Regions from separate parts of the Bradyrhizobium sp. WSM4874 genome, predicted to be linked through region 1. Evidence: riboswitches for the same ligand, from Rfam matches in the RefSeq annotation. Region 1 holds a riboswitch; the other holds the start of a gene.

Region 1 (8,740 bases):
TGCGCTGGTGACGCCCGAAGTCTCCGCCGCGCTTGCCGCCGCGACCGACATTCTGGGCTACGCGCCCTATGTCGCGCGCGTGCCAGCGCGGGCAGGGCTCACTTTGCATCCGTCCGACAATCGCGAAGAATTACAGCGCGCCAGCGAGGCGCTGCGGCTCGCGGCCGAAGGCGGGCAAGTCGTCATCGTGTCCTCCGGCGACCCCGGCGTGTTCGCGATGGCGTCCGCCGTGTTCGAGGCGCTCGAACGGGCGCCGCGATGGCAGGAGCTGCCGATCCGTGTGCTGCCTGGCGTCACTGCGATGCTGGCGGCTGCCGCGCGCGCCGGCGCGCCGCTCGGCCATGATTTCTGTGCGATCAATCTCTCCGACAATCTCAAGCCGTGGGCGGTGATCGAGAAGCGCCTGCGGCTCGCCGCGGAAGCCGATTTTGCCATTGCGATGTATAATCCGCGTTCGGCGAGCCGGCCGGAAGGATTTGGCCGTGCGCTCGCAGTGCTGAACGAGGCCGGCTGCGGCGAGCGCCTCGTGATCTTCGCGCGCGCGATCAGCGCCGCTGATGAAAAGATCGAAACCGTCAGGCTGAACGAGGCGACGCCCGAGATGGCCGACATGCGCACGCTGGTGATCGTCGGCAACTCGCAGACACGCCGGGTCGGCCGCTGGGTCTATGCGCCGAGGCAGGCCCGATGACCCAGCCACTGCATGATCTCGGCCGCGCTCTCGACCCGCAATCGTTCCGGCAGTTGCGGTCGCGCGATCATGACCACAGGCAGGCCGAGCCTGCGGGCTGCGTCTATCTTGGCGCGGGCGCCGTCGCCGCCCGAATTGCGGGCGACGATCCGGGTGATGCCTCGCGCGCGCATCATCTCCAGTTCGCTCTCAAGCGTGAACGGCCCGCGCGACACGATCACGTCCGCGGCGAAGGGCAGCGTCGCTTCGGGCGGATCGACGAATCTCAGCGTGTAGGCGTGCTGCGGCTTGGTCGCGAACGGTGCGACGTGCTGGCGGCCGATGGCGAGGAACACATTGGCCGCCGCCTCAGGCAGTGCGGCGACCGCGGCGTTGACGTCTGGTATTTCGATCCAGTTATCGCCGGGCGCTTTAGTCCAGGGCGCACGCTCAAGAGCGATCAGTGGCGTGCCGGTTTCCGCGCATGCCGCGACCGCATTGCGGCTCATCTCGGCGGCAAAGGGATGCGTCGCATCGATCACATGGGTGATCTCTTCGCGGCGGATGTAATCGGCAAGGCCGCTGACGCCGCCAAAACCGCCGATCCGCGTCGGCAACGGCTGACCGGCGGGCGCGCGGGTGCGGCCGCCATAGGAATAGATTGCGTCAATGCCGGCACGCGCGATCTCCGCCGCAAGCAGGCTCGCGTCGGCCGTTCCGCCCAGAATGAGGGCGCGCGTCATGGCTGATCCCTGGCTGACCATCATTGGTATCGGCGAAGATGGCCTTGCCGGGCTGTCCGAGGCAAGCCGAAAGGCGCTCGATAATGCTGAAACTGTGTTTGGCGGTGAACGGCATCTTGCACTGGCCGGCGTCACCGGGCGCGGCCGTCCATGGCCGGTGCCGTTCGATGCAGAGGTCGTGCTGAGCCGCCGTGGCCGCCCAACGGCGGTGCTCGCCTCCGGAGATCCGTTCTGGTTTGGCGCCGGCGCGAGCCTCGCCGAGAAGCTGGACGCCGGCGAGTGGATTGCGCATTCCGCGCCGTCGACCTTCTCGCTCGCCGCCGCGCGACTAGGCTGGCGCCTCGAAGCGATTGCCTGTCTCGGCCTCCACGCTGCGCCATTCGAGCGTCTGGTGCCGCATCTGGCGCGAGGTGCACGCATCATTTGCCTTGTGCGCGATGGCAAGGCGGCAGGCGATCTTGCGAAATGGCTGACGCAACGCGGATGGGGTGCCTCGGCATTCTGTACGCTCACCGCGCTTGCCGGGCCGCGCGAAAGTATCGACGAGCATCGCGCCGACAGCTTCGCAGGCGATCTTGCCGGAAGTCTGGTCGCGGTGGCCGTGGAGGCGAGAGGAACGCAGGGTCTTCCCCGCAGCTCGGGACTATCGGACGAACTCTTCGTCCATGACGGCCAGATCACCAAGCGTCCAGTCCGTGCGCTCGCGCTCTCGGCGCTGGCGCCGCGTCCCGGCGAACGGCTGTGGGACATCGGCGCCGGCTCCGGTTCGATCTCGGTTGAGTGGGCGCTGTGCGGCGGGACGGCGATCGCCATCGAAGCGCGCGAGGATCGCGTTGCGAACATCCGCAACAATGCGGCGGCGTTCGGATTGGCGCATCGAATCACAGTCATCACGGGAAAGGCGCCTGAGGCGCTTGCTGCCCTGGACGGGCCTGACGCCGTCTTCATCGGCGGCGGTCTCGACATCGCGACGTTCGACGCAGTCTGGTCGCGGCTCGCATCCGGAACGCGACTCGTCGCGCATGCAGTGACGCTGGAGACGGAAGCGCTGTTGGGTGAGCTGCACCAGCGCGATGGCGGCGAACTGATGCGGGTTGAGATTGCGCATGCCGCTCCGCTCGGCCGCTACCGCTCCTGGCAGGCGGTGCGGCCGGTGGTGCAATGGAGTGCGGTCCGATGAAGGTGGCCGGGCTCGGATTCAAGCGGGACGTCACGCTGGCTTCGCTGCGTGAGGCGCTTCTGGCGGCCGGCGGTCCCGAAGGCCTCGCAGCGGTGGCAACGGTCAGCGACAAGGCGGACGCGGAAGTGCTGAAGCAGCTTGCGCGCGAATGCGGCGTGCCGATCAAGGCGGTCCCCGCCGAAATGTTGGCTGGCATCGACACGCCAACGCGGTCAAAACTCGTCGCCGAAAAATTCGGGACGGGATCGGTCGCCGAAGCGGCGGCCCTCGCGGCAGCTGGTCCGCGCGCGCGATTGATTGCGACGCGGGTGGTCTCGCAGGATCGCACCGCGACCGCGGCAATTGCGGAAGGGGACGGCGCATGACGGTGCACTTCATCGGTGCGGGGCCGGGTGCCCCTGACTTGCTGACGTTGCGCGGCCGCGACCTCATCGCCGCCTGTCCGGTCTGTCTCTATGCCGGCTCACTGGTGCCCGAAGGCGTGCTGGCGCATTGCCCGCCCGGTGCGCGGATCGTCAACACCGCGCCGCTGTCACTCGACGACATCATCGCGGAGATCGCCGCCGCGCATGCGGACGGCAAGGACGTAGCGCGGCTGCATTCGGGCGACCTCTCGATCTGGTCGGCGATGGGCGAGCAGCTCCGCCGCCTGCGCACGCTCGACATTCCCTACACGGTCACGCCCGGCGTTCCCTCCTTCTCGGCCGCCGCGGCTGCGCTGGAGGCCGAGCTGACGCTGCCCGGCCTTGCCCAGACGGTGGTGCTGACGCGCACGCCTGGCCGCGCCAGCGCGATGCCGGAAGGCGAGAAGCTCGCCGCGTTCGCCACCACCGGCGCGGTGCTCGCGATCCATCTGTCGATCCATCTGCTCGACAAGGTTGTCGCCGAGCTGACGCCGCACTATGGCGCGGATTGCCCGGTCGCGATCGTTTGGCGTGCGAGCTGGCCCGACCAGCGCATCGTCCGCGCCACGCTCGCAACACTCGACGCTGCTGTCGGAGCCGAGATGGAGCGTACCGCGCTTATCCTGGTCGGCAAGACTCTGGGCGCGGCGGATTTTTCCGAGAGCCGTCTCTATGCTGCCGACTATGATCGCCGCTATCGGCCGGTCGGCGCCGAGCCGCGCTTTCCGGAGGTGTCCTGATGGCGGCAGGGCTCGTCATCTCCGCGCCGGCCTCCGGCGTCGGCAAGACGACGCTGACGCTGGCGCTTGCCCGCGCCTGGCGCAACAGCGGATTGCGGGTGCAGTGCTTCAAGAGCGGCCCCGATTACATCGATCCCGCGTTTCATGCAGCCGCGACAGGACGCGCTTCGGTCAACCTCGACAGCTGGGCGATGGATCGCGGGACAATCTCGCATCTCGTCAGTCGCGGCATTGACGCCGATGTCGTGCTGGCCGAAGGCTCGATGGGCTTGTTCGACGGCGTGGCCGCGCGAGGCGTCTGCGGCACCGGGGCGACCGCCGACATTGCAGAGATGCTGGACTGGCCGGTGCTGCTGGTGATCGATCCCTCGGGACAGGCGCAAACGGCGGCGGCGATCGCCGCGGGCCTTCGCGACTATCGTCCCGGCGTGCGGCTCGCAGGCGTCGTGCTCAATCGCGTTGCGAGCCCCCGCCACGAAGCTCTCGTGCGGCATGCGCTGCTGGATGCCGGCATCGCCGTGTTCGGCGCGCTGCCGCGCCATGCCGAGATCAGCCTGCCGAAACGGCATCTCGGCCTGGTGCAGGCCGAGGAGCAGGCGGAGATCGGCAAGCTGATCGACGAGGCCGCACGCTTCGTCGCCGAGCATGTCGATCTCGACGCAGTGCTGCGTTCGGCTGCCACCTGGTTGCCACAACCCGTCGCGAGCGGCATCAACGTGACGCCGCCCGGCCAGCGCATTGCGTTGGCCCGTGACGCCGCGTTCTCCTTCGTCTATCCGCATATGCTGGAAGCGTGGCGCGCGGCGGGTGCGGAGATATCGACATTCTCGCCGCTTGCCGATGAAGGCCCTGATCCGAGTGCCGATGTGTGCTGGCTGCCCGGCGGCTATCCCGAGCTGCAGGCCGGCAAGATCGCGGCCAATGCGCGCTTCCGCAACGGATTGCGCGCCTTCGCCAAAACGCGTCCGGTGCACGGCGAATGCGGAGGCTATATGGTGCTGGGCACGGCGTTGACCGACGCCGACGGCATCCGCCACGAGATGACTGGCCTGCTCGGCCTGGAGACGAGCTTTGCCAAGCGCCGCATGCATCTGGGCTATCGTCTGGCCGAACTCGCCACGCCGATGCTGGGTCATCAAGCCGGTGCACGCCTGCGTGGCCACGAATTCCACTATTCGACGATCCTCGCGCAGCCCGACACGCCGCTGGCGGTCGTGCACGACGCGACAGGCGCGGTCATCGCCGAGACCGGCTCGCGGCGGGGACAAGCCACCGGCACGTTCTTCCATCTGATCGCGGAGGACCGGTGAGCGGCTTTGTGTCCTTTGTCTCCGCCGGCCCCGGCGATCCCGAGCTCCTTACGCTCAAGGGTGCCGCGCGCCTGCGCGAGGCCGACGTCGTGCTCTACGACGATCTTGCTTCGGGCGCGATCCTCGATCTGGCCCGGCCCGGCGCCAATCTCGTCGCGGTGGGCAAAAGGGCAGGGCGGGCCTCGACCAAGCAGCACCATGTCAACCGCCTGCTGGTCGACTATGCCGTAACAGGCGCGCGCGTGGTGCGATTGAAGTCGGGCGATGCCGGCATCTTTGGCCGGCTCGAGGAGGAGCTCGAGACGCTGCGTGAAGCGGGCATCGGCTACGAGATCATTCCGGGCGTAACTGCGGCCTGCGTCGCTGCGGCCCAGGCCGGCATTCCCCTGACCCGGCGCCATACCTCGCGCCGGGTGCAGTTCATCACCGGCGCGGACGTCACCGGCGAGCTGCCGCCAGACCTCAATTGGGTGGCGCTGGCCGATCCGGAGGCGACGACCGTAGTCTATATGGGCCGGCGGACCTTTCAGGCGCTGGTCGTCAAATTGATCGAGCACGGCCTCGCCCCGACCACTCCGGCGTTGCTTGCCGAATCGCTCGGACGCCCCGATGAGCGGCTGGTCCGCACCACCATTTCGGAACTTGCGGAGCAGCTTGCGCGGGGCGGGGCGGCCTCGACGGCGGCCGTCATCCTGTTCGGCGCGCTGGCGGGGGATTATCCGTCATGACGGCCACGGCCACCCTTCGCCCCTTGACGCCCGGCTGGCGAAAGGGGCACACAGGAGAGGCATGGTGCTCGACGCGGCGCAAAGCGCCGGAGCATAATCGGGAATGGGGATGGGCGGACCCAGTTGCGGCGCCCAAAACCCCAGCCGCCCCCGCGACTGTAAGCGGTGAGGGACTTCGATCAGCCACTGGGCCGCAAGGTTCGGGAAGGCCGGAGACTCCCAGTGAACCGCGAGCCAGGAGACCGGCCGTGCACGTTTTGAGGCCAAGGCCGTCGGGTGTGACGGCAAGAAGGATCTGAGCCATGCATATCGAACCCGGACTAGTCTCGGACGCCAAGCTCGTGCTGAGTTACGCAACCGGCATCGCCGTCGGCGGCGTTGCGTTGAAGCTCGCGGTCGAGACCGTGCGCGAGCAGGGCATCACGTCGTTCGCGGCGCGCACGCTCGCCACTACGGGACTTGTATTTATCTTCTTCGAGATCCTGCCGCACTTCCCGGTCGGCGTCTCCGAGGTGCACTTCATCCTCGGCTCGACCTTGTTCCTGCTGTTTGGCGCGGCGCCCGCGGCCTTCGGTCTCGCGTTCGGCCTGCTATTCCAAGGCATCTTCTTCGAGCCGCCCGACCTGCCGCAATATGGCATGAACGTCACCACGCTGCTGGTGCCGTTGTTCGGAATCCAGGCGATCGCCACGCGGATCATTTCGCGCAACACGGCCTATGTCGATCTGAAGTATCGCCAGGCGCTGGCGCTTTCGACGACCTATCAGGCGGGTGTCATCGCCTGGGTGGCGTTCTGGGCGCTTTATGGATCGGGCTTCGGTGCGACCAACCTCGCCAACATCGCGACCTTCGCGGCGTCCTATGCGCTGGTCATCGTGATCGAGCCGCTCGCCGATCTCGGCGTGCTGGCGCTGGCGAAGTCATTGCGCGGCGTCACCGCATCCAGCCTCGTCACGCCGCGTTTGCACAACGCGGCCTAGAGACAAGCGAACGGGCGGCCGTCATGGCCGCCCTTCGCGGGCACGATGCTCACGCTCTCCCTGATAGGCATCGGTTGCGGCGATCCCGAGCAGCTCACGCGCGCCGCGATCACTGCCATCAACGCGGCCGACCTCGTCCTGATCCCGCGCAAGGGGACGGCCAAGTCCGACCTCGCCGATCTCAGGCGGACGATCTGCGCAGATGTGCTCACTAGCGACAAGACGCGCGTTGCAGAGTTCGATCTGCCCGTGCGCGACGCCGCTGAAGCGGATTATCGCAAGGGCGTGGACGATTGGCACGATGCCGTCGCCGCGGCCTGGTCGCAGACGATCGCAGATCGTCTCGAAGGCGAGGGCAAGGTCGCGCTGCTGATCTGGGGCGATCCCTCGCTTTATGATTCCTCGCTGCGCATTGCGCGGCGGCTCAATCCCTTGCCGAAAATCGAGGTCGTGCCCGGCATCACCTCGATCCAGGCGCTGTGTGCGGCGCATGCGCTGCCGCTCAACGACATCGGCGAGCCCGTCCTGGTCACGACTGGCCGCCGCTTGCGCGATGGCGGTTGGCCCCAAGGTGTCGATACCGTCGTGGTGATGCTCGACGGGGGCACGGCGTTCCACTCGCTTGATCCGGCGGGCCTGCACATCTGGTGGGGGGCCTATCTCGGCATGCCCGATCAGATCGTCATGTCCGGCGCGCTGGCCGAGATCGGCCCGCGTATCATCGCCGTCCGGCAAGAGGCGCGCGAACGGCACGGCTGGATCATGGACAGTTACATCCTCAAGCGCAGGCTGTGAGGCAAGCGAGGCAGCATGCTCCCCGAATGGGTCACCCAACAATGCCCCGATATCTCCGCAGTCCATCGCGAGGCGGCGGTGGCGCGGCAGGCGCAACTGACGAAACCGACCGGCGCGCTCGGCCGGCTCGAGCAGCTCGCGATCGAGCTTGCCGGCCTGCAAGCAACCGAGCAGCCGCGCGCGGCGCGGGTGCCGATCATCATCTTTGCCGGCGATCACGGCATCGTCGCGCAGGGCGTCTCGGCCTATCCGCAAGAAGTGACCATCGCGATGCTGGCGAATTTCGCCTCCGGCGGCGCCGCGATCTCGGTGCTCGCGCGTGAGCTGGGGTCCAGCCTGGAGGTCGTCGATGCCGGCACACTGGCGCAGGAGGAGATGGCCGGAATCGTGACCGACAAGCCGCGCAGCGGCACGCGCGATTTCAGCATCGAAGCTGCGCTCACCCCCGCAGAGCTGGCATTCGCCTTCGAAGCCGGCAGACGTGCGGTGACGCGCGCACAGGCCGGGCAGCCCGATCTTCTGATCTTCGGCGAGATGGGCATCGGCAACACCACGACATCGGCGGCGATCGCGGCCGGCTTGCTCGGCGTGAGCGCCGCGGAGATCGCGGGCAGCGGCACCGGCATCGACGCGGCCGGCCGTGCGCACAAGGCGCGGGTGATCGATGCTGCAATCGCACGCCATGCCATTGCAGGCGCTTCGCCCGAAAAGATCCTGTGCGCCGTCGGCGGTCTCGAGATCGCGGTCATCTGCGGCGCCATCATTGCGGCCGCGCAAGCCCGCATCCCCGTGCTGATCGACGGCTTCATCGTGTCGGTGGCGGCGCTGGCGGCGGCGCGGCTCAACCCGTCGTGCCAGCCGTTCCTGCTGGCCTCGCACCAGTCCGCCGAGCAGGGGCATCGGCTGGTGCTTCGCGCGCTGAATGTGCAGCCGTTGATCAGCCTCGATCTCAGGCTCGGCGAAGGATCGGGCGCGGCCATCGCGCTGCCGCTGGTGCGGTCGGCGTGTGCGCTCCACAACGGCATGGCGACCTTTGCGCAGGCCAATGTGCCGGATCGTCCGGCCTGATCAAATCATCGGCTGATTGACGGAGCCGACGCGCCAACCGGTCGCGAGCCGGTCGATCCGGGTCAGCGACAGCGGATCGATCACAAAGCGCAGGGCCGCTTGTGGCGTCAGATCCAGCGCGA
Region 2 (8,740 bases), on a different contig from region 1:
CGGAGAGGCTTCAGTCGGCAGGGCTCGGCGAAATCGTGAACGATGCGCACTGCCGGGCGCCTCGGCTCAGTGTCTCGCCCAGCTGCGTAGGTCTTGTTACCGCCGTTCCCGCGTGCGGCCGGCAAGCTGGCAAGCGAACCTCACCACAAAGGTATCTGCTATCACTCTAGCCGGGCCTGGCGCTTGTGGCATCTGTGACACTGAATGTAGTGATCAAACCAAGACATCCGACTTTGTTTGTTCGTCCGGACCCGTTCTACAACTAAATCAGCAACTTGCATCTCGGACGCAACTGGCATCGCAGTTGCTAATTGGCCAATGACACCGTGAGCGCTGAGCGCGGCCATTGGTGTAAGACGGATACATCAACTTTGCGGGAGCGTATTGGCCACCCAATCGCTCGATGGAGCACCGATGCGGCCACCGGACAGCTTACTACTTGCGCCACACTTGTTGTTGTCAGACCGACCATCAGGCCGAAGTTGAGGCGCTAGTCTGATCGACCAACAGAAAGGCCGCGATCTAAGCTCAAAGCGAACTCGCGAATCACATGAGCCCCTCAAGTCCGTGCGTGAACGCCGCGGCGAGCTCCTCAAAGTCGTACATTTTGATGCAGCCTCGCTTCGGAGGATCCGCTGCATGCTGCGCCGGACCGTCGAGGAACGCGTGGCATCGCTTTCGACTGTTTCCTTTCCTTGTTTAACAATCAGAACTAATGAGGCGGTGTATGAACATGTCGATCCCGGAGCTTCGGCTTGTCGCTGAAGCATCTATTTTCGCTATTGGGCTGCTGATGTCGTCAGGAGCTAACGCCGACGATGATCTGATGAGAAACGCCAAGCAGATCTTCCATCCAATCCCCTCGGTGATTCCTGCGGTAAAAAACAATCCGGTGACGCATGGAAAGGTCGAGCTTGGCAAGATGCTGTTCTTCGATCCGCGGCTATCGGCGAGCGGGATCATTAGCTGCAATACGTGCCACAATCTCGGCACCGGCGGAGTCGATGCCGGTCCGACCTCCGTTGGTCACGGCTGGAAGGTCGGCCTACGTCGGGCCCCAACCGTCTACAACGCAGTGTTCAATGTGGCGCAATTCTGGGACGGACGCGCCGCGGACCTCAAGGCGCAAGCCACCGGCCCGGTGCAGGCGAGTGCCGAAATGAATGCGACTCCGGATCATGTGCTCGGTATCTTGAACTCAATGCCCAGCTACGTCGCCTTGTTCAAGAACGCTTTTCCGAACGAAGCGAGATCGGTCACCTTTGAAAATTTTGCGAAGGCGATCGAGGCTTTTGAAGCGACTCTCATTACACCTGCGGCTCCATTCGATCAGTATCTGGAGGGCAATACACTTGCTCTCGATGATCAGCAGAAGTCAGGGTTGGCACTGTTTATGGCGAAGGGATGTTCCTCTTGCCACAATGGAATTAATCTCGGTGGGCAGGCCTACTTCCCGTTCGGCGTGATGAAAAAGCCGGACGCAAGCGTGCTTCCGGACGCCGATAAGGGCCGGTTCGCGGTTACCAGGGCGGCTGGCGACGAATATGTCTTCCGCGCTGCGCCATTGCGGAACGTCGCGTTGCGAGCCCCTTACTTCCATTCGGGCCAGGTTTGGAGCCTGAAGCAAGCTGTTGCCCTGATGAGTGAAATCCAGCTCGGCACCAAGCTTAGCGATAGGGAGGAAAACGACATTGTCTCATTTCTGAATTCGCTGACCGGTCGGCTGCCTAAGATCGAATATCCGATACTGCCGACGCGCACCAACACGACACCAAAGCCTTCAATAGACAGATAGCCTTAGCAGCACCGGCCTCATTCCCTGACGAAGAGCAACAGAGGCGACGCAAGAAACCGGCCTCCCCGCAATGACGTCTAAATGAATGATGCTGTGCTGTCACTCATCACCACGCATACATAAAAATGCCCGGCCTCGACGGGAGGCCGGGCAGAAGTCACGCAGGAGCGACGCTGCTTTCCGCATCGCACCAGCTTTCGTCGGTAGGGAGGACTACCGGCGACCGATTTACGGCGAGGGCACTCGCCGTCAAACAACAAGAAGCGGATATCGCTCCGCGCAACTTAGCGAGCCGCTTGCTTTCCACTCCTGTCGGAAAGTTCAAGACTTGCCACCACTTGCCAGCTGTCCGGTTGGCAAGGGGAGCCTTGATGGAGCTGGGATCCATCCCGCAGGCGGTTTGGCTGCCGTGTCCTGGAACTCAAGCGTCAGTTTGCCGTCACGCGGCACCATGTGGCAGCGCCCCAACGCCAGCAAATCTTCCCGAAGCCCGCGCCAACGCGCCAATTACGTATGAAATTCCGGAAGGGCGGTAAAATAGATTGTTGTGATGGGACGCATCCACGCGATGGATAAATGAAAAGATAGGGCCGTGGTTCGCGTCGAGCGGTAGTGAGTTGGAATATGTCACCTGATCGGTATGACCGGCATGCTGTCGTCCGCCGGATTCGAGCTTGTCGCCGGGTGTATGCGATCACCTCCGCCGAAGCAGACCGGCATTCGCAAGCGCTGGAAGGTTTAGGAAGCTCGCAAGATATCGCGACCTCCCAAAGCGCGTGCATCTTATTCACAATACGTTGGTGACGCGCTCCGTACGATCATGCCTCACCCCGCAACTCGCGTGCGGCGGCCACCATATTGACGAGCGCGGGACGCACCTCCTCCCATCTTCGAGTTTTCAGTCCGCAGTCGGGATTGATCCAGAGCTGCCGATCGGAAACCCGCTGCCGCGCCAACACAATCAGCTGCTTGATCTCGGCTGCTGCGGGAATGCGCGGTGAATGAATGTCATAGACGCCTGGCCCGATTTCATTAGGATATTTGTAGCTCTTGAAAGCGTCGAGCAATTCCATTTTGGAGCGCGACGCCTCGATTGAAATGACGTCGGCATCCATTGCTGCGATCGCATCGATGATTTCGTTGAACTCGGAATAGCACATGTGCGTATGGATCTGAGTTCCGTCAGCGACAGCGGAGGAGCAAACGCGGAAACTGTCCACTGCCCAATCGAGATAGTCCTTCCACTGCGATTTGCGCAGCGGCAATCCCTCCCGCAACGCAGCCTCGTCGATCTGGATCATGGTCGCTCCAGCCGCCTCAAGGTCGATGACTTCGTCTCGGATCGCGAGAGCGATCTGTCGGCATGTCTCGCTCCGCGGGATGTCGTCACGGACAAACGACCAGTTCAGGATCGTCACCGGTCCGGTCAGCATAGCCTTGACGGGTTTTTTGGTCAGAGACTGCGCATGTCGCCACCATTTAACGGTCATGGGCTTCGGGCGGGAGACATCTCCAAACAGGATAGGAGGGCGAACGCACCGCGAGCCATAAGACTGAACCCAGCCGTGCTTGGTGAATGCGAAACCCAACAGCTGCTCGCCAAAGTATTGAACCATGTCATTGCGCTCGAACTCACCGTGTACGAGCACGTCCAGGCCGATATCTTCCTGCCAATGCACGGTATGGGCTGTCTCCGCTTTCAGAAGCTGCTCGTACTGCGTGTCATTCAGCGCTCCCCGCGCATGAGCTGCACGCGCATTGCGGACGTCCGCCGTTTGCGGGAAGGATCCGATGGTTGTGGTTGGAAACATCGGCAATGCGAAGGCGACGCGCTGGACGTCGGCGCGCTGGGTGAACGCACTGCGACGGCGGCGCATGCTATCGTCGATCGCGGCCATTCGTCCGGCGACGTTCGCACTGTGGATCTTCGGCGATGTTTCGCGGGTGACGGATGCATCCTCTGAGAGCGTGAGTTCATCGGCCACGTCGGCAGCAAGGCCAGCCAGCGCTTTGCCCAATATCGAAAGTTCCTTGATCTTCTGCACTGAGAACGCCAACCACGTCTTCAGATTGGGATCGAGATCGATCTCTAGCTCAATGTCGGTCGGAACATGAAGCAGCGAGCAGGAGGGGGCAATCTGAACACGGTCCCTGCCCAGTTTTTTGACCATAGGAGCAAGTTGGTCGAGTAGCGCCGGCAGATTAGAGCGCCACACGTTGCGACCATCAACGACGCCGAGCGAGACCACGAGATCTCTACGGGCTCTGGCGACAATCGCGTCCAACTGGTCAGGTGCACGAACCAGGTCGACATGAAGCCCGGCAACGGGCAAGGCCAATACTGTTTCAAGATTGTCGCCGACAGCCCCGAAGTATGTGGCCAGCATGATTTTAAGGGCCGGCACGGCCTTAGCGAAATGAGCATAGGCCCGGCGGACAGCCGCCCGAGATGCTTTGTCGACGTCCATCACTAGGCATGGCTCGTCGAGCTGAACCCATTCAGCGCCGCGCGCGGCTAGTTCGCGGAGAACATCGACGTAGACGGGGAGGAGTCGATCAAGCAGCGACAGCGGATTGAATGCGGGATTTACGCTTTTGCCGAGCTTCAGGAAAGTGACTGGGCCCACTAGGACGGGCCGCGTCTGATAACCGAGGCTTCTTGCCTCCTCATATTCCTCGATCGGCTTCCGAGAGGCATACCTAAAGATCTGATCCTGGTGAAATTCCGGCACCATGTAGTGGTAGTTCGTATCGAACCACTTCGTCATCTCCTGTGCGGCTACGCCGGGCCCATGCTGAGCGTGACCACCGTCCTGAGCGCCACGCGCCATGGTGAAGTAGGTTTTGAGCGACACAGGACCTTCGGTCCAGCCGTAAACGTCGGGAATGGCGCCGACCATTAGGCTGGTATCGAGCACATGGTCGTAGAGCGAGAAGTCATTCGAAGGAATGACGGTCGCACCGCGGGATTTCTGCCGTGCCCAATTAGCGGCACGAAGTCCACTCCCCGCCTCGAGGAGCTCGGCTTCGCTGGACTTTCCCGCCCAGTAGCTCTCGAGCGCGAATTTGAGTTCGCGTCGTGGGCCGATGCGTGACGTCCCCAGTGTTGCAACGGGAAGCGAAAGGATAGACATAGCTTAGACCCCATGTTGGGGCAAAGGCCACGGCGGACGCAGACAGCGAACATCGCCTGAGCGACAACTGCTTGGCGCACACCGGGACGCCCCGCCCGTGGACGATATCTTGTCGAGGCAGGTCTCCTGGCTCACGGGTCGTTGCTGCTGTCCGGCCTTCCCGAAGCCGCATGGCGTCAGTGACTTCATTGGACAGCGGCTCGCCGCTTACAGTTGCGGGGGCAGCGCCGGCATTGCACCGGCTTCCCTCTTAGCTCCGGATCAAACGAAATCCGGAGACCGCGACGGCTTGAATTATGCGCACGAGGATCGATGCGTCAACCTACCGATTCTCGCTGCGATATTGCCCAAGCGATTACGAGCGCACTAGGCGGGCACGACGGTCTTGCTCGCGGCCTGGTGAACACGCCCGGATCTGTGGAGGCTCCGCTTGTGAAATGCATTCGCTCCTTGCTCGCGTAACGGTGAGCTCCACCACCGGAACGAACCCGGGCCGCTTTCGGTATCTGTGTGATCGCGAGGAGGCGGCTTTTTCCGTCGGCAACTTTTCGAACCTGCGCGTCAGGAAGGTGCGATCATCCTGGGCCGGCATCCGTTTGGCCACAGCCCATAAGGCTCCCTAGAAATTTCGAAAGCCGGATCGCTCCAGGACCGCACGGATGATCAGGTCGGCTCCTTGGTGTTCGGCGGGCCCGCGACCAGGCACGAGGTCGTCCGCCTCCGTGAGGTTGGTCAAGACGATCTTCTCGGTGCACTAGGTGTTCACGTGCTGAGCGACTTTTGCGCCGGCTTCGATGCGTCCGTGGCCGCTCGACGCCGGTCTGCCTCGCCTTGTCCTTGTTCGTGACAAATTCGACGGTGTCCTCCGACAGAGCCCTTTGAGGGGGTCCTCGGAGTCGCTCAGCGCCTTAAGCTCATAACGATGTTAATCGACCTCGATGCGCCCCATGCGGTCGTGGTCTCCTCAAGGCCCCACATCTACAACTTCGTTCGCGAAATCGAGCGATGAGGCCTTTTGGTCGCGGGCTGCCTATCCTGTCTTGGACGGGACACAGGTGTCAGGGACCGGACAGACCACCGCGCATTGCGGTGTGTCGCAATGGCCCTCGCACTCCGTACATTTTTTGGCATCGATAACGTAAATGTCGCGCTTCAGACTGATCGCCGCGTTGGGACACTCGAACTCACATGCGCCACAAACGGTGCATTGCGAAGCGACGATCTTGTAAGCCATGCCTTCCGACTCCTTAGGCGAGCGATGCCATGCGCGATCCCTTTCAAATGCCGTGCCAAACGCAGACGCGCTCAATGTTGGGCAATTTGCCCAATTCGGCTGTCCCGGGTCTGAGACCATGTTGCATCTGCGACAGCAACAGGTCGCTTCAATTTCAGGCTACGAGCCGTCTGGCCCTCTTGCGAGAGTCAGTCGCGACTTGACGCTGGAAGCGTCCGTCGGTTTGCTTGGCACGTCAGCGCGGGGGCAAGCGAGGCTGACGCTTCCTCAACCGGCGGCGACAAAAAACCGCCAGCGGACGCAGGTCTACGTCGGATCTCGGCAAACCTCCGGTCACACACCCCGACTGGAGGTTTGTGCAAGCCTCGCTCATGGCTGCAACGCTAGCTGCGCGGAGGACTCGCTGGAGGCTTGCCAAAACGGGCTTGTCGTATAACAAGCTTCGGAGGGAAACATGAAGTGGCGGCGGGACGAGCGACACTGGCCTTGCAGACCGACTGAATTGCACTCAGCCTCATGCCTGGTGCCGAGTAGGCATGGCGGTGCTCGTGAGCGTCACTTGGCCGCACTCAGCCACTCGCAACTATTTTGGACGAGCTGGAGCGGGGTTGAAAGATGACTGTGCAAATTGCTTCAGTGGCATGGCTTTTCCGAACAGATGGCCCTGCGCAAGGTCGAAGCCGAGTTCGGCCACAGCGATTAGGTCGGCCTGGCTCTCCACACCTTCGGCGACGGTGCGCACATTGTACTCTTTGGCTAGATCAACGATATGGCGGCACACCCTTCGCTTGAGGGGCCCATTCGCGCAGCCGCCTACGAACTGACGATCCACTTTCAATTTCACGAACGGGAATTTTGTCATCCCCATCAGCTGCGGCCAATTGGCACCGACATTGTCGATTGCAAGGCCAATGTTGTGAAAGCGAACCTCACGCGCAACCTCGACCAGGAGATCTAGGTTCTGGATCGCTTCAACGCTCTCGATTTCAATCGTCAAACCGCCGAAAGCGGCGTGCGACGGCATGCGCCGACAGAGATCGCGTACCTCCTGCGGGTCAATCAGGAATGCTGCCGGGAGATTGATGGAGAGATCGATCGAAGTTTGCTGCTCCAGAAGATACTGCCAATCCTTGATCGCGCGGTCGATCACGAACTGCGACAAGTTCCTAAAATGCGGATCGTGAGGTTCCGGGATGAAATAGGCCGGTGGAACAACGCCCCAGGTCGGGTGCCGCATTCGCACATGCGCCTCGGCGCCGCGGCGGCTAAGGGTACACGCGTCAAACTTCGGCTCATACCAGAGCTCAAGCCAGCCAGCGTGTAAGGCTTCTCCGACATGGACCGCGGGACGGGGCGCCGGCTCTCTTGGCAAGAGCATGCCGATCCGATCGCGCAACGTCTCGGCTGCAAACGGCGCCCTGAGCGGCGGCAGCATAGCAAGTCCATATTCACTACCGACCTGCTGCACTGCCGCCATGATGATCGACTCGCGCGCCCCGAACGCCAGCACTCGGCCTGCAAATTCTTCGCGTACCAGTATCTCGAGCAATCGTCCAGGCTCGATGCGGTCCGAGCCAATGCCGAGCAGGATCAGATCAGGGAACTCCGTGCGGAGTACGTGCGGCAACTCGTCAGCAGTCCTGCATTCGCTGATAACAAATCCCATATCCTCCAGCACATCCCGTAGAAAGGCGCGCAGATGCCGCTTGCCGACGGCCAGGCACGCCCGCGGCCGCACCTTACGTTGCCCGAAGATTACAGGTTTCCCTCCGACCAGTTCGGCCTGCCCATGTTCCATCGCAACCACTCCCGTTCAGTGACGGTGCCTTAAACGAGGAGAGAAGGTCGAAACAAGCTGTGCTTCCCGATATCTTTCTGATTGTTCGAGATAAGCTTAAGATAGTGCATTAGTGTGCAAAATCTTTCGCGATCTTGCTCAGACGATTTTATCGGGCGCACGCGTATGATACCTGTCGCGCTTCGCGCAAGTACGAGTGACGCACGCGAGGTGGGAATCTCTCCTTCGGACGCACCGAGCTGACGCTCTATGGCGCTGCGATCGTCGTGGCGCACGATTTATTGAAGCGAGTAATTCGTGAGCGACGATCGGCAATCACTCTTACGAATGTTTGATCGGGCATGACCGGCGTGTGCCGTGATATGTTTTCCAATAGAAGGCAGTCCATCATGAGTTCGCAGCTGCTCAAGCCGCAGTCGATTCTGAGAACGGCAATGGCTTGCAATTACCTCAGCTCTGTTGCGTATAGCGAGTGTGGACGTGCTGCTTCCTACCGAGCCTGATAGTTGCTCTCAATTGCGTTTTCTGTATCCTCCTGAGCATGAATTTCCTCCGGAGGGCTGGGTCGGGTGTTCGTGTTGGCGCTGAAGGGCAAGGTACGTCCAGCGCGGGCACGGCTTTGCGCAAGAGCGTGCCAGGAGATGAGAACGCGGTCGCAAAAGCGGTCGAAGAGCTACTTTCCGAGTTAGGTGGCCCCGGACCGGAGTTCAGCCTTCAAGGCGCGAAGCAGGCGGCGTTGCGCCTGATTCAGGATCCCGAACAGGGCTTCATTTTTGTCG

What was found. Region 1 has a riboswitch for cobalamin ahead of AC0L3P_RS04095 (energy-coupling factor ABC transporter permease). Riboswitches for the same ligand answer to the same signal wherever they lie in the genome.
Region 2: linked by a shared signal. The riboswitch ahead of metE (5-methyltetrahydropteroyltriglutamate--homocysteine S-methyltransferase) and the one ahead of AC0L3P_RS04095 (energy-coupling factor ABC transporter permease) in region 1 are both predicted to bind cobalamin.

Annotation. Positions count from the first base shown of each region.
Region 1 is NZ_JBVVPR010000003.1:42,523-51,262, reverse strand. Features, by position in the region: gene cobJ (precorrin-3B C(17)-methyltransferase) at 1-691, shown strand, start outside; gene AC0L3P_RS04125 (cobalt-precorrin-6A reductase) at 667-1,413, opposite strand; gene cbiT (precorrin-6Y C5,15-methyltransferase (decarboxylating) subunit CbiT) at 1,412-2,593, shown strand; gene AC0L3P_RS04115 (cobalamin biosynthesis protein) at 2,590-2,958, shown strand; gene cobM (precorrin-4 C(11)-methyltransferase) at 2,955-3,737, shown strand; gene AC0L3P_RS04105 (cobyrinate a,c-diamide synthase) at 3,737-5,047, shown strand; gene cobA (uroporphyrinogen-III C-methyltransferase) at 5,044-5,775, shown strand; cobalamin riboswitch at 5,821-6,040, shown strand; gene AC0L3P_RS04095 (energy-coupling factor ABC transporter permease) at 6,078-6,755, shown strand; gene cobF (precorrin-6A synthase (deacetylating)) at 6,801-7,550, shown strand; gene cobT (nicotinate-nucleotide--dimethylbenzimidazole phosphoribosyltransferase) at 7,566-8,618, shown strand; gene AC0L3P_RS04080 (histidine phosphatase family protein) at 8,619-8,740, opposite strand, start outside.
Region 2 is NZ_JBVVPR010000021.1:41,257-49,996, forward strand. Features, by position in the region: gene AC0L3P_RS21745 (cytochrome-c peroxidase) at 728-1,795, shown strand; gene metE (5-methyltetrahydropteroyltriglutamate--homocysteine S-methyltransferase) at 2,614-4,929, opposite strand; cobalamin riboswitch at 5,029-5,228, opposite strand; gene AC0L3P_RS21755 (4Fe-4S binding protein) at 5,960-6,163, opposite strand; gene AC0L3P_RS21760 (EAL domain-containing response regulator) at 6,747-7,961, opposite strand; gene AC0L3P_RS21765 (GNAT family N-acetyltransferase) at 8,581-8,740, shown strand, end outside.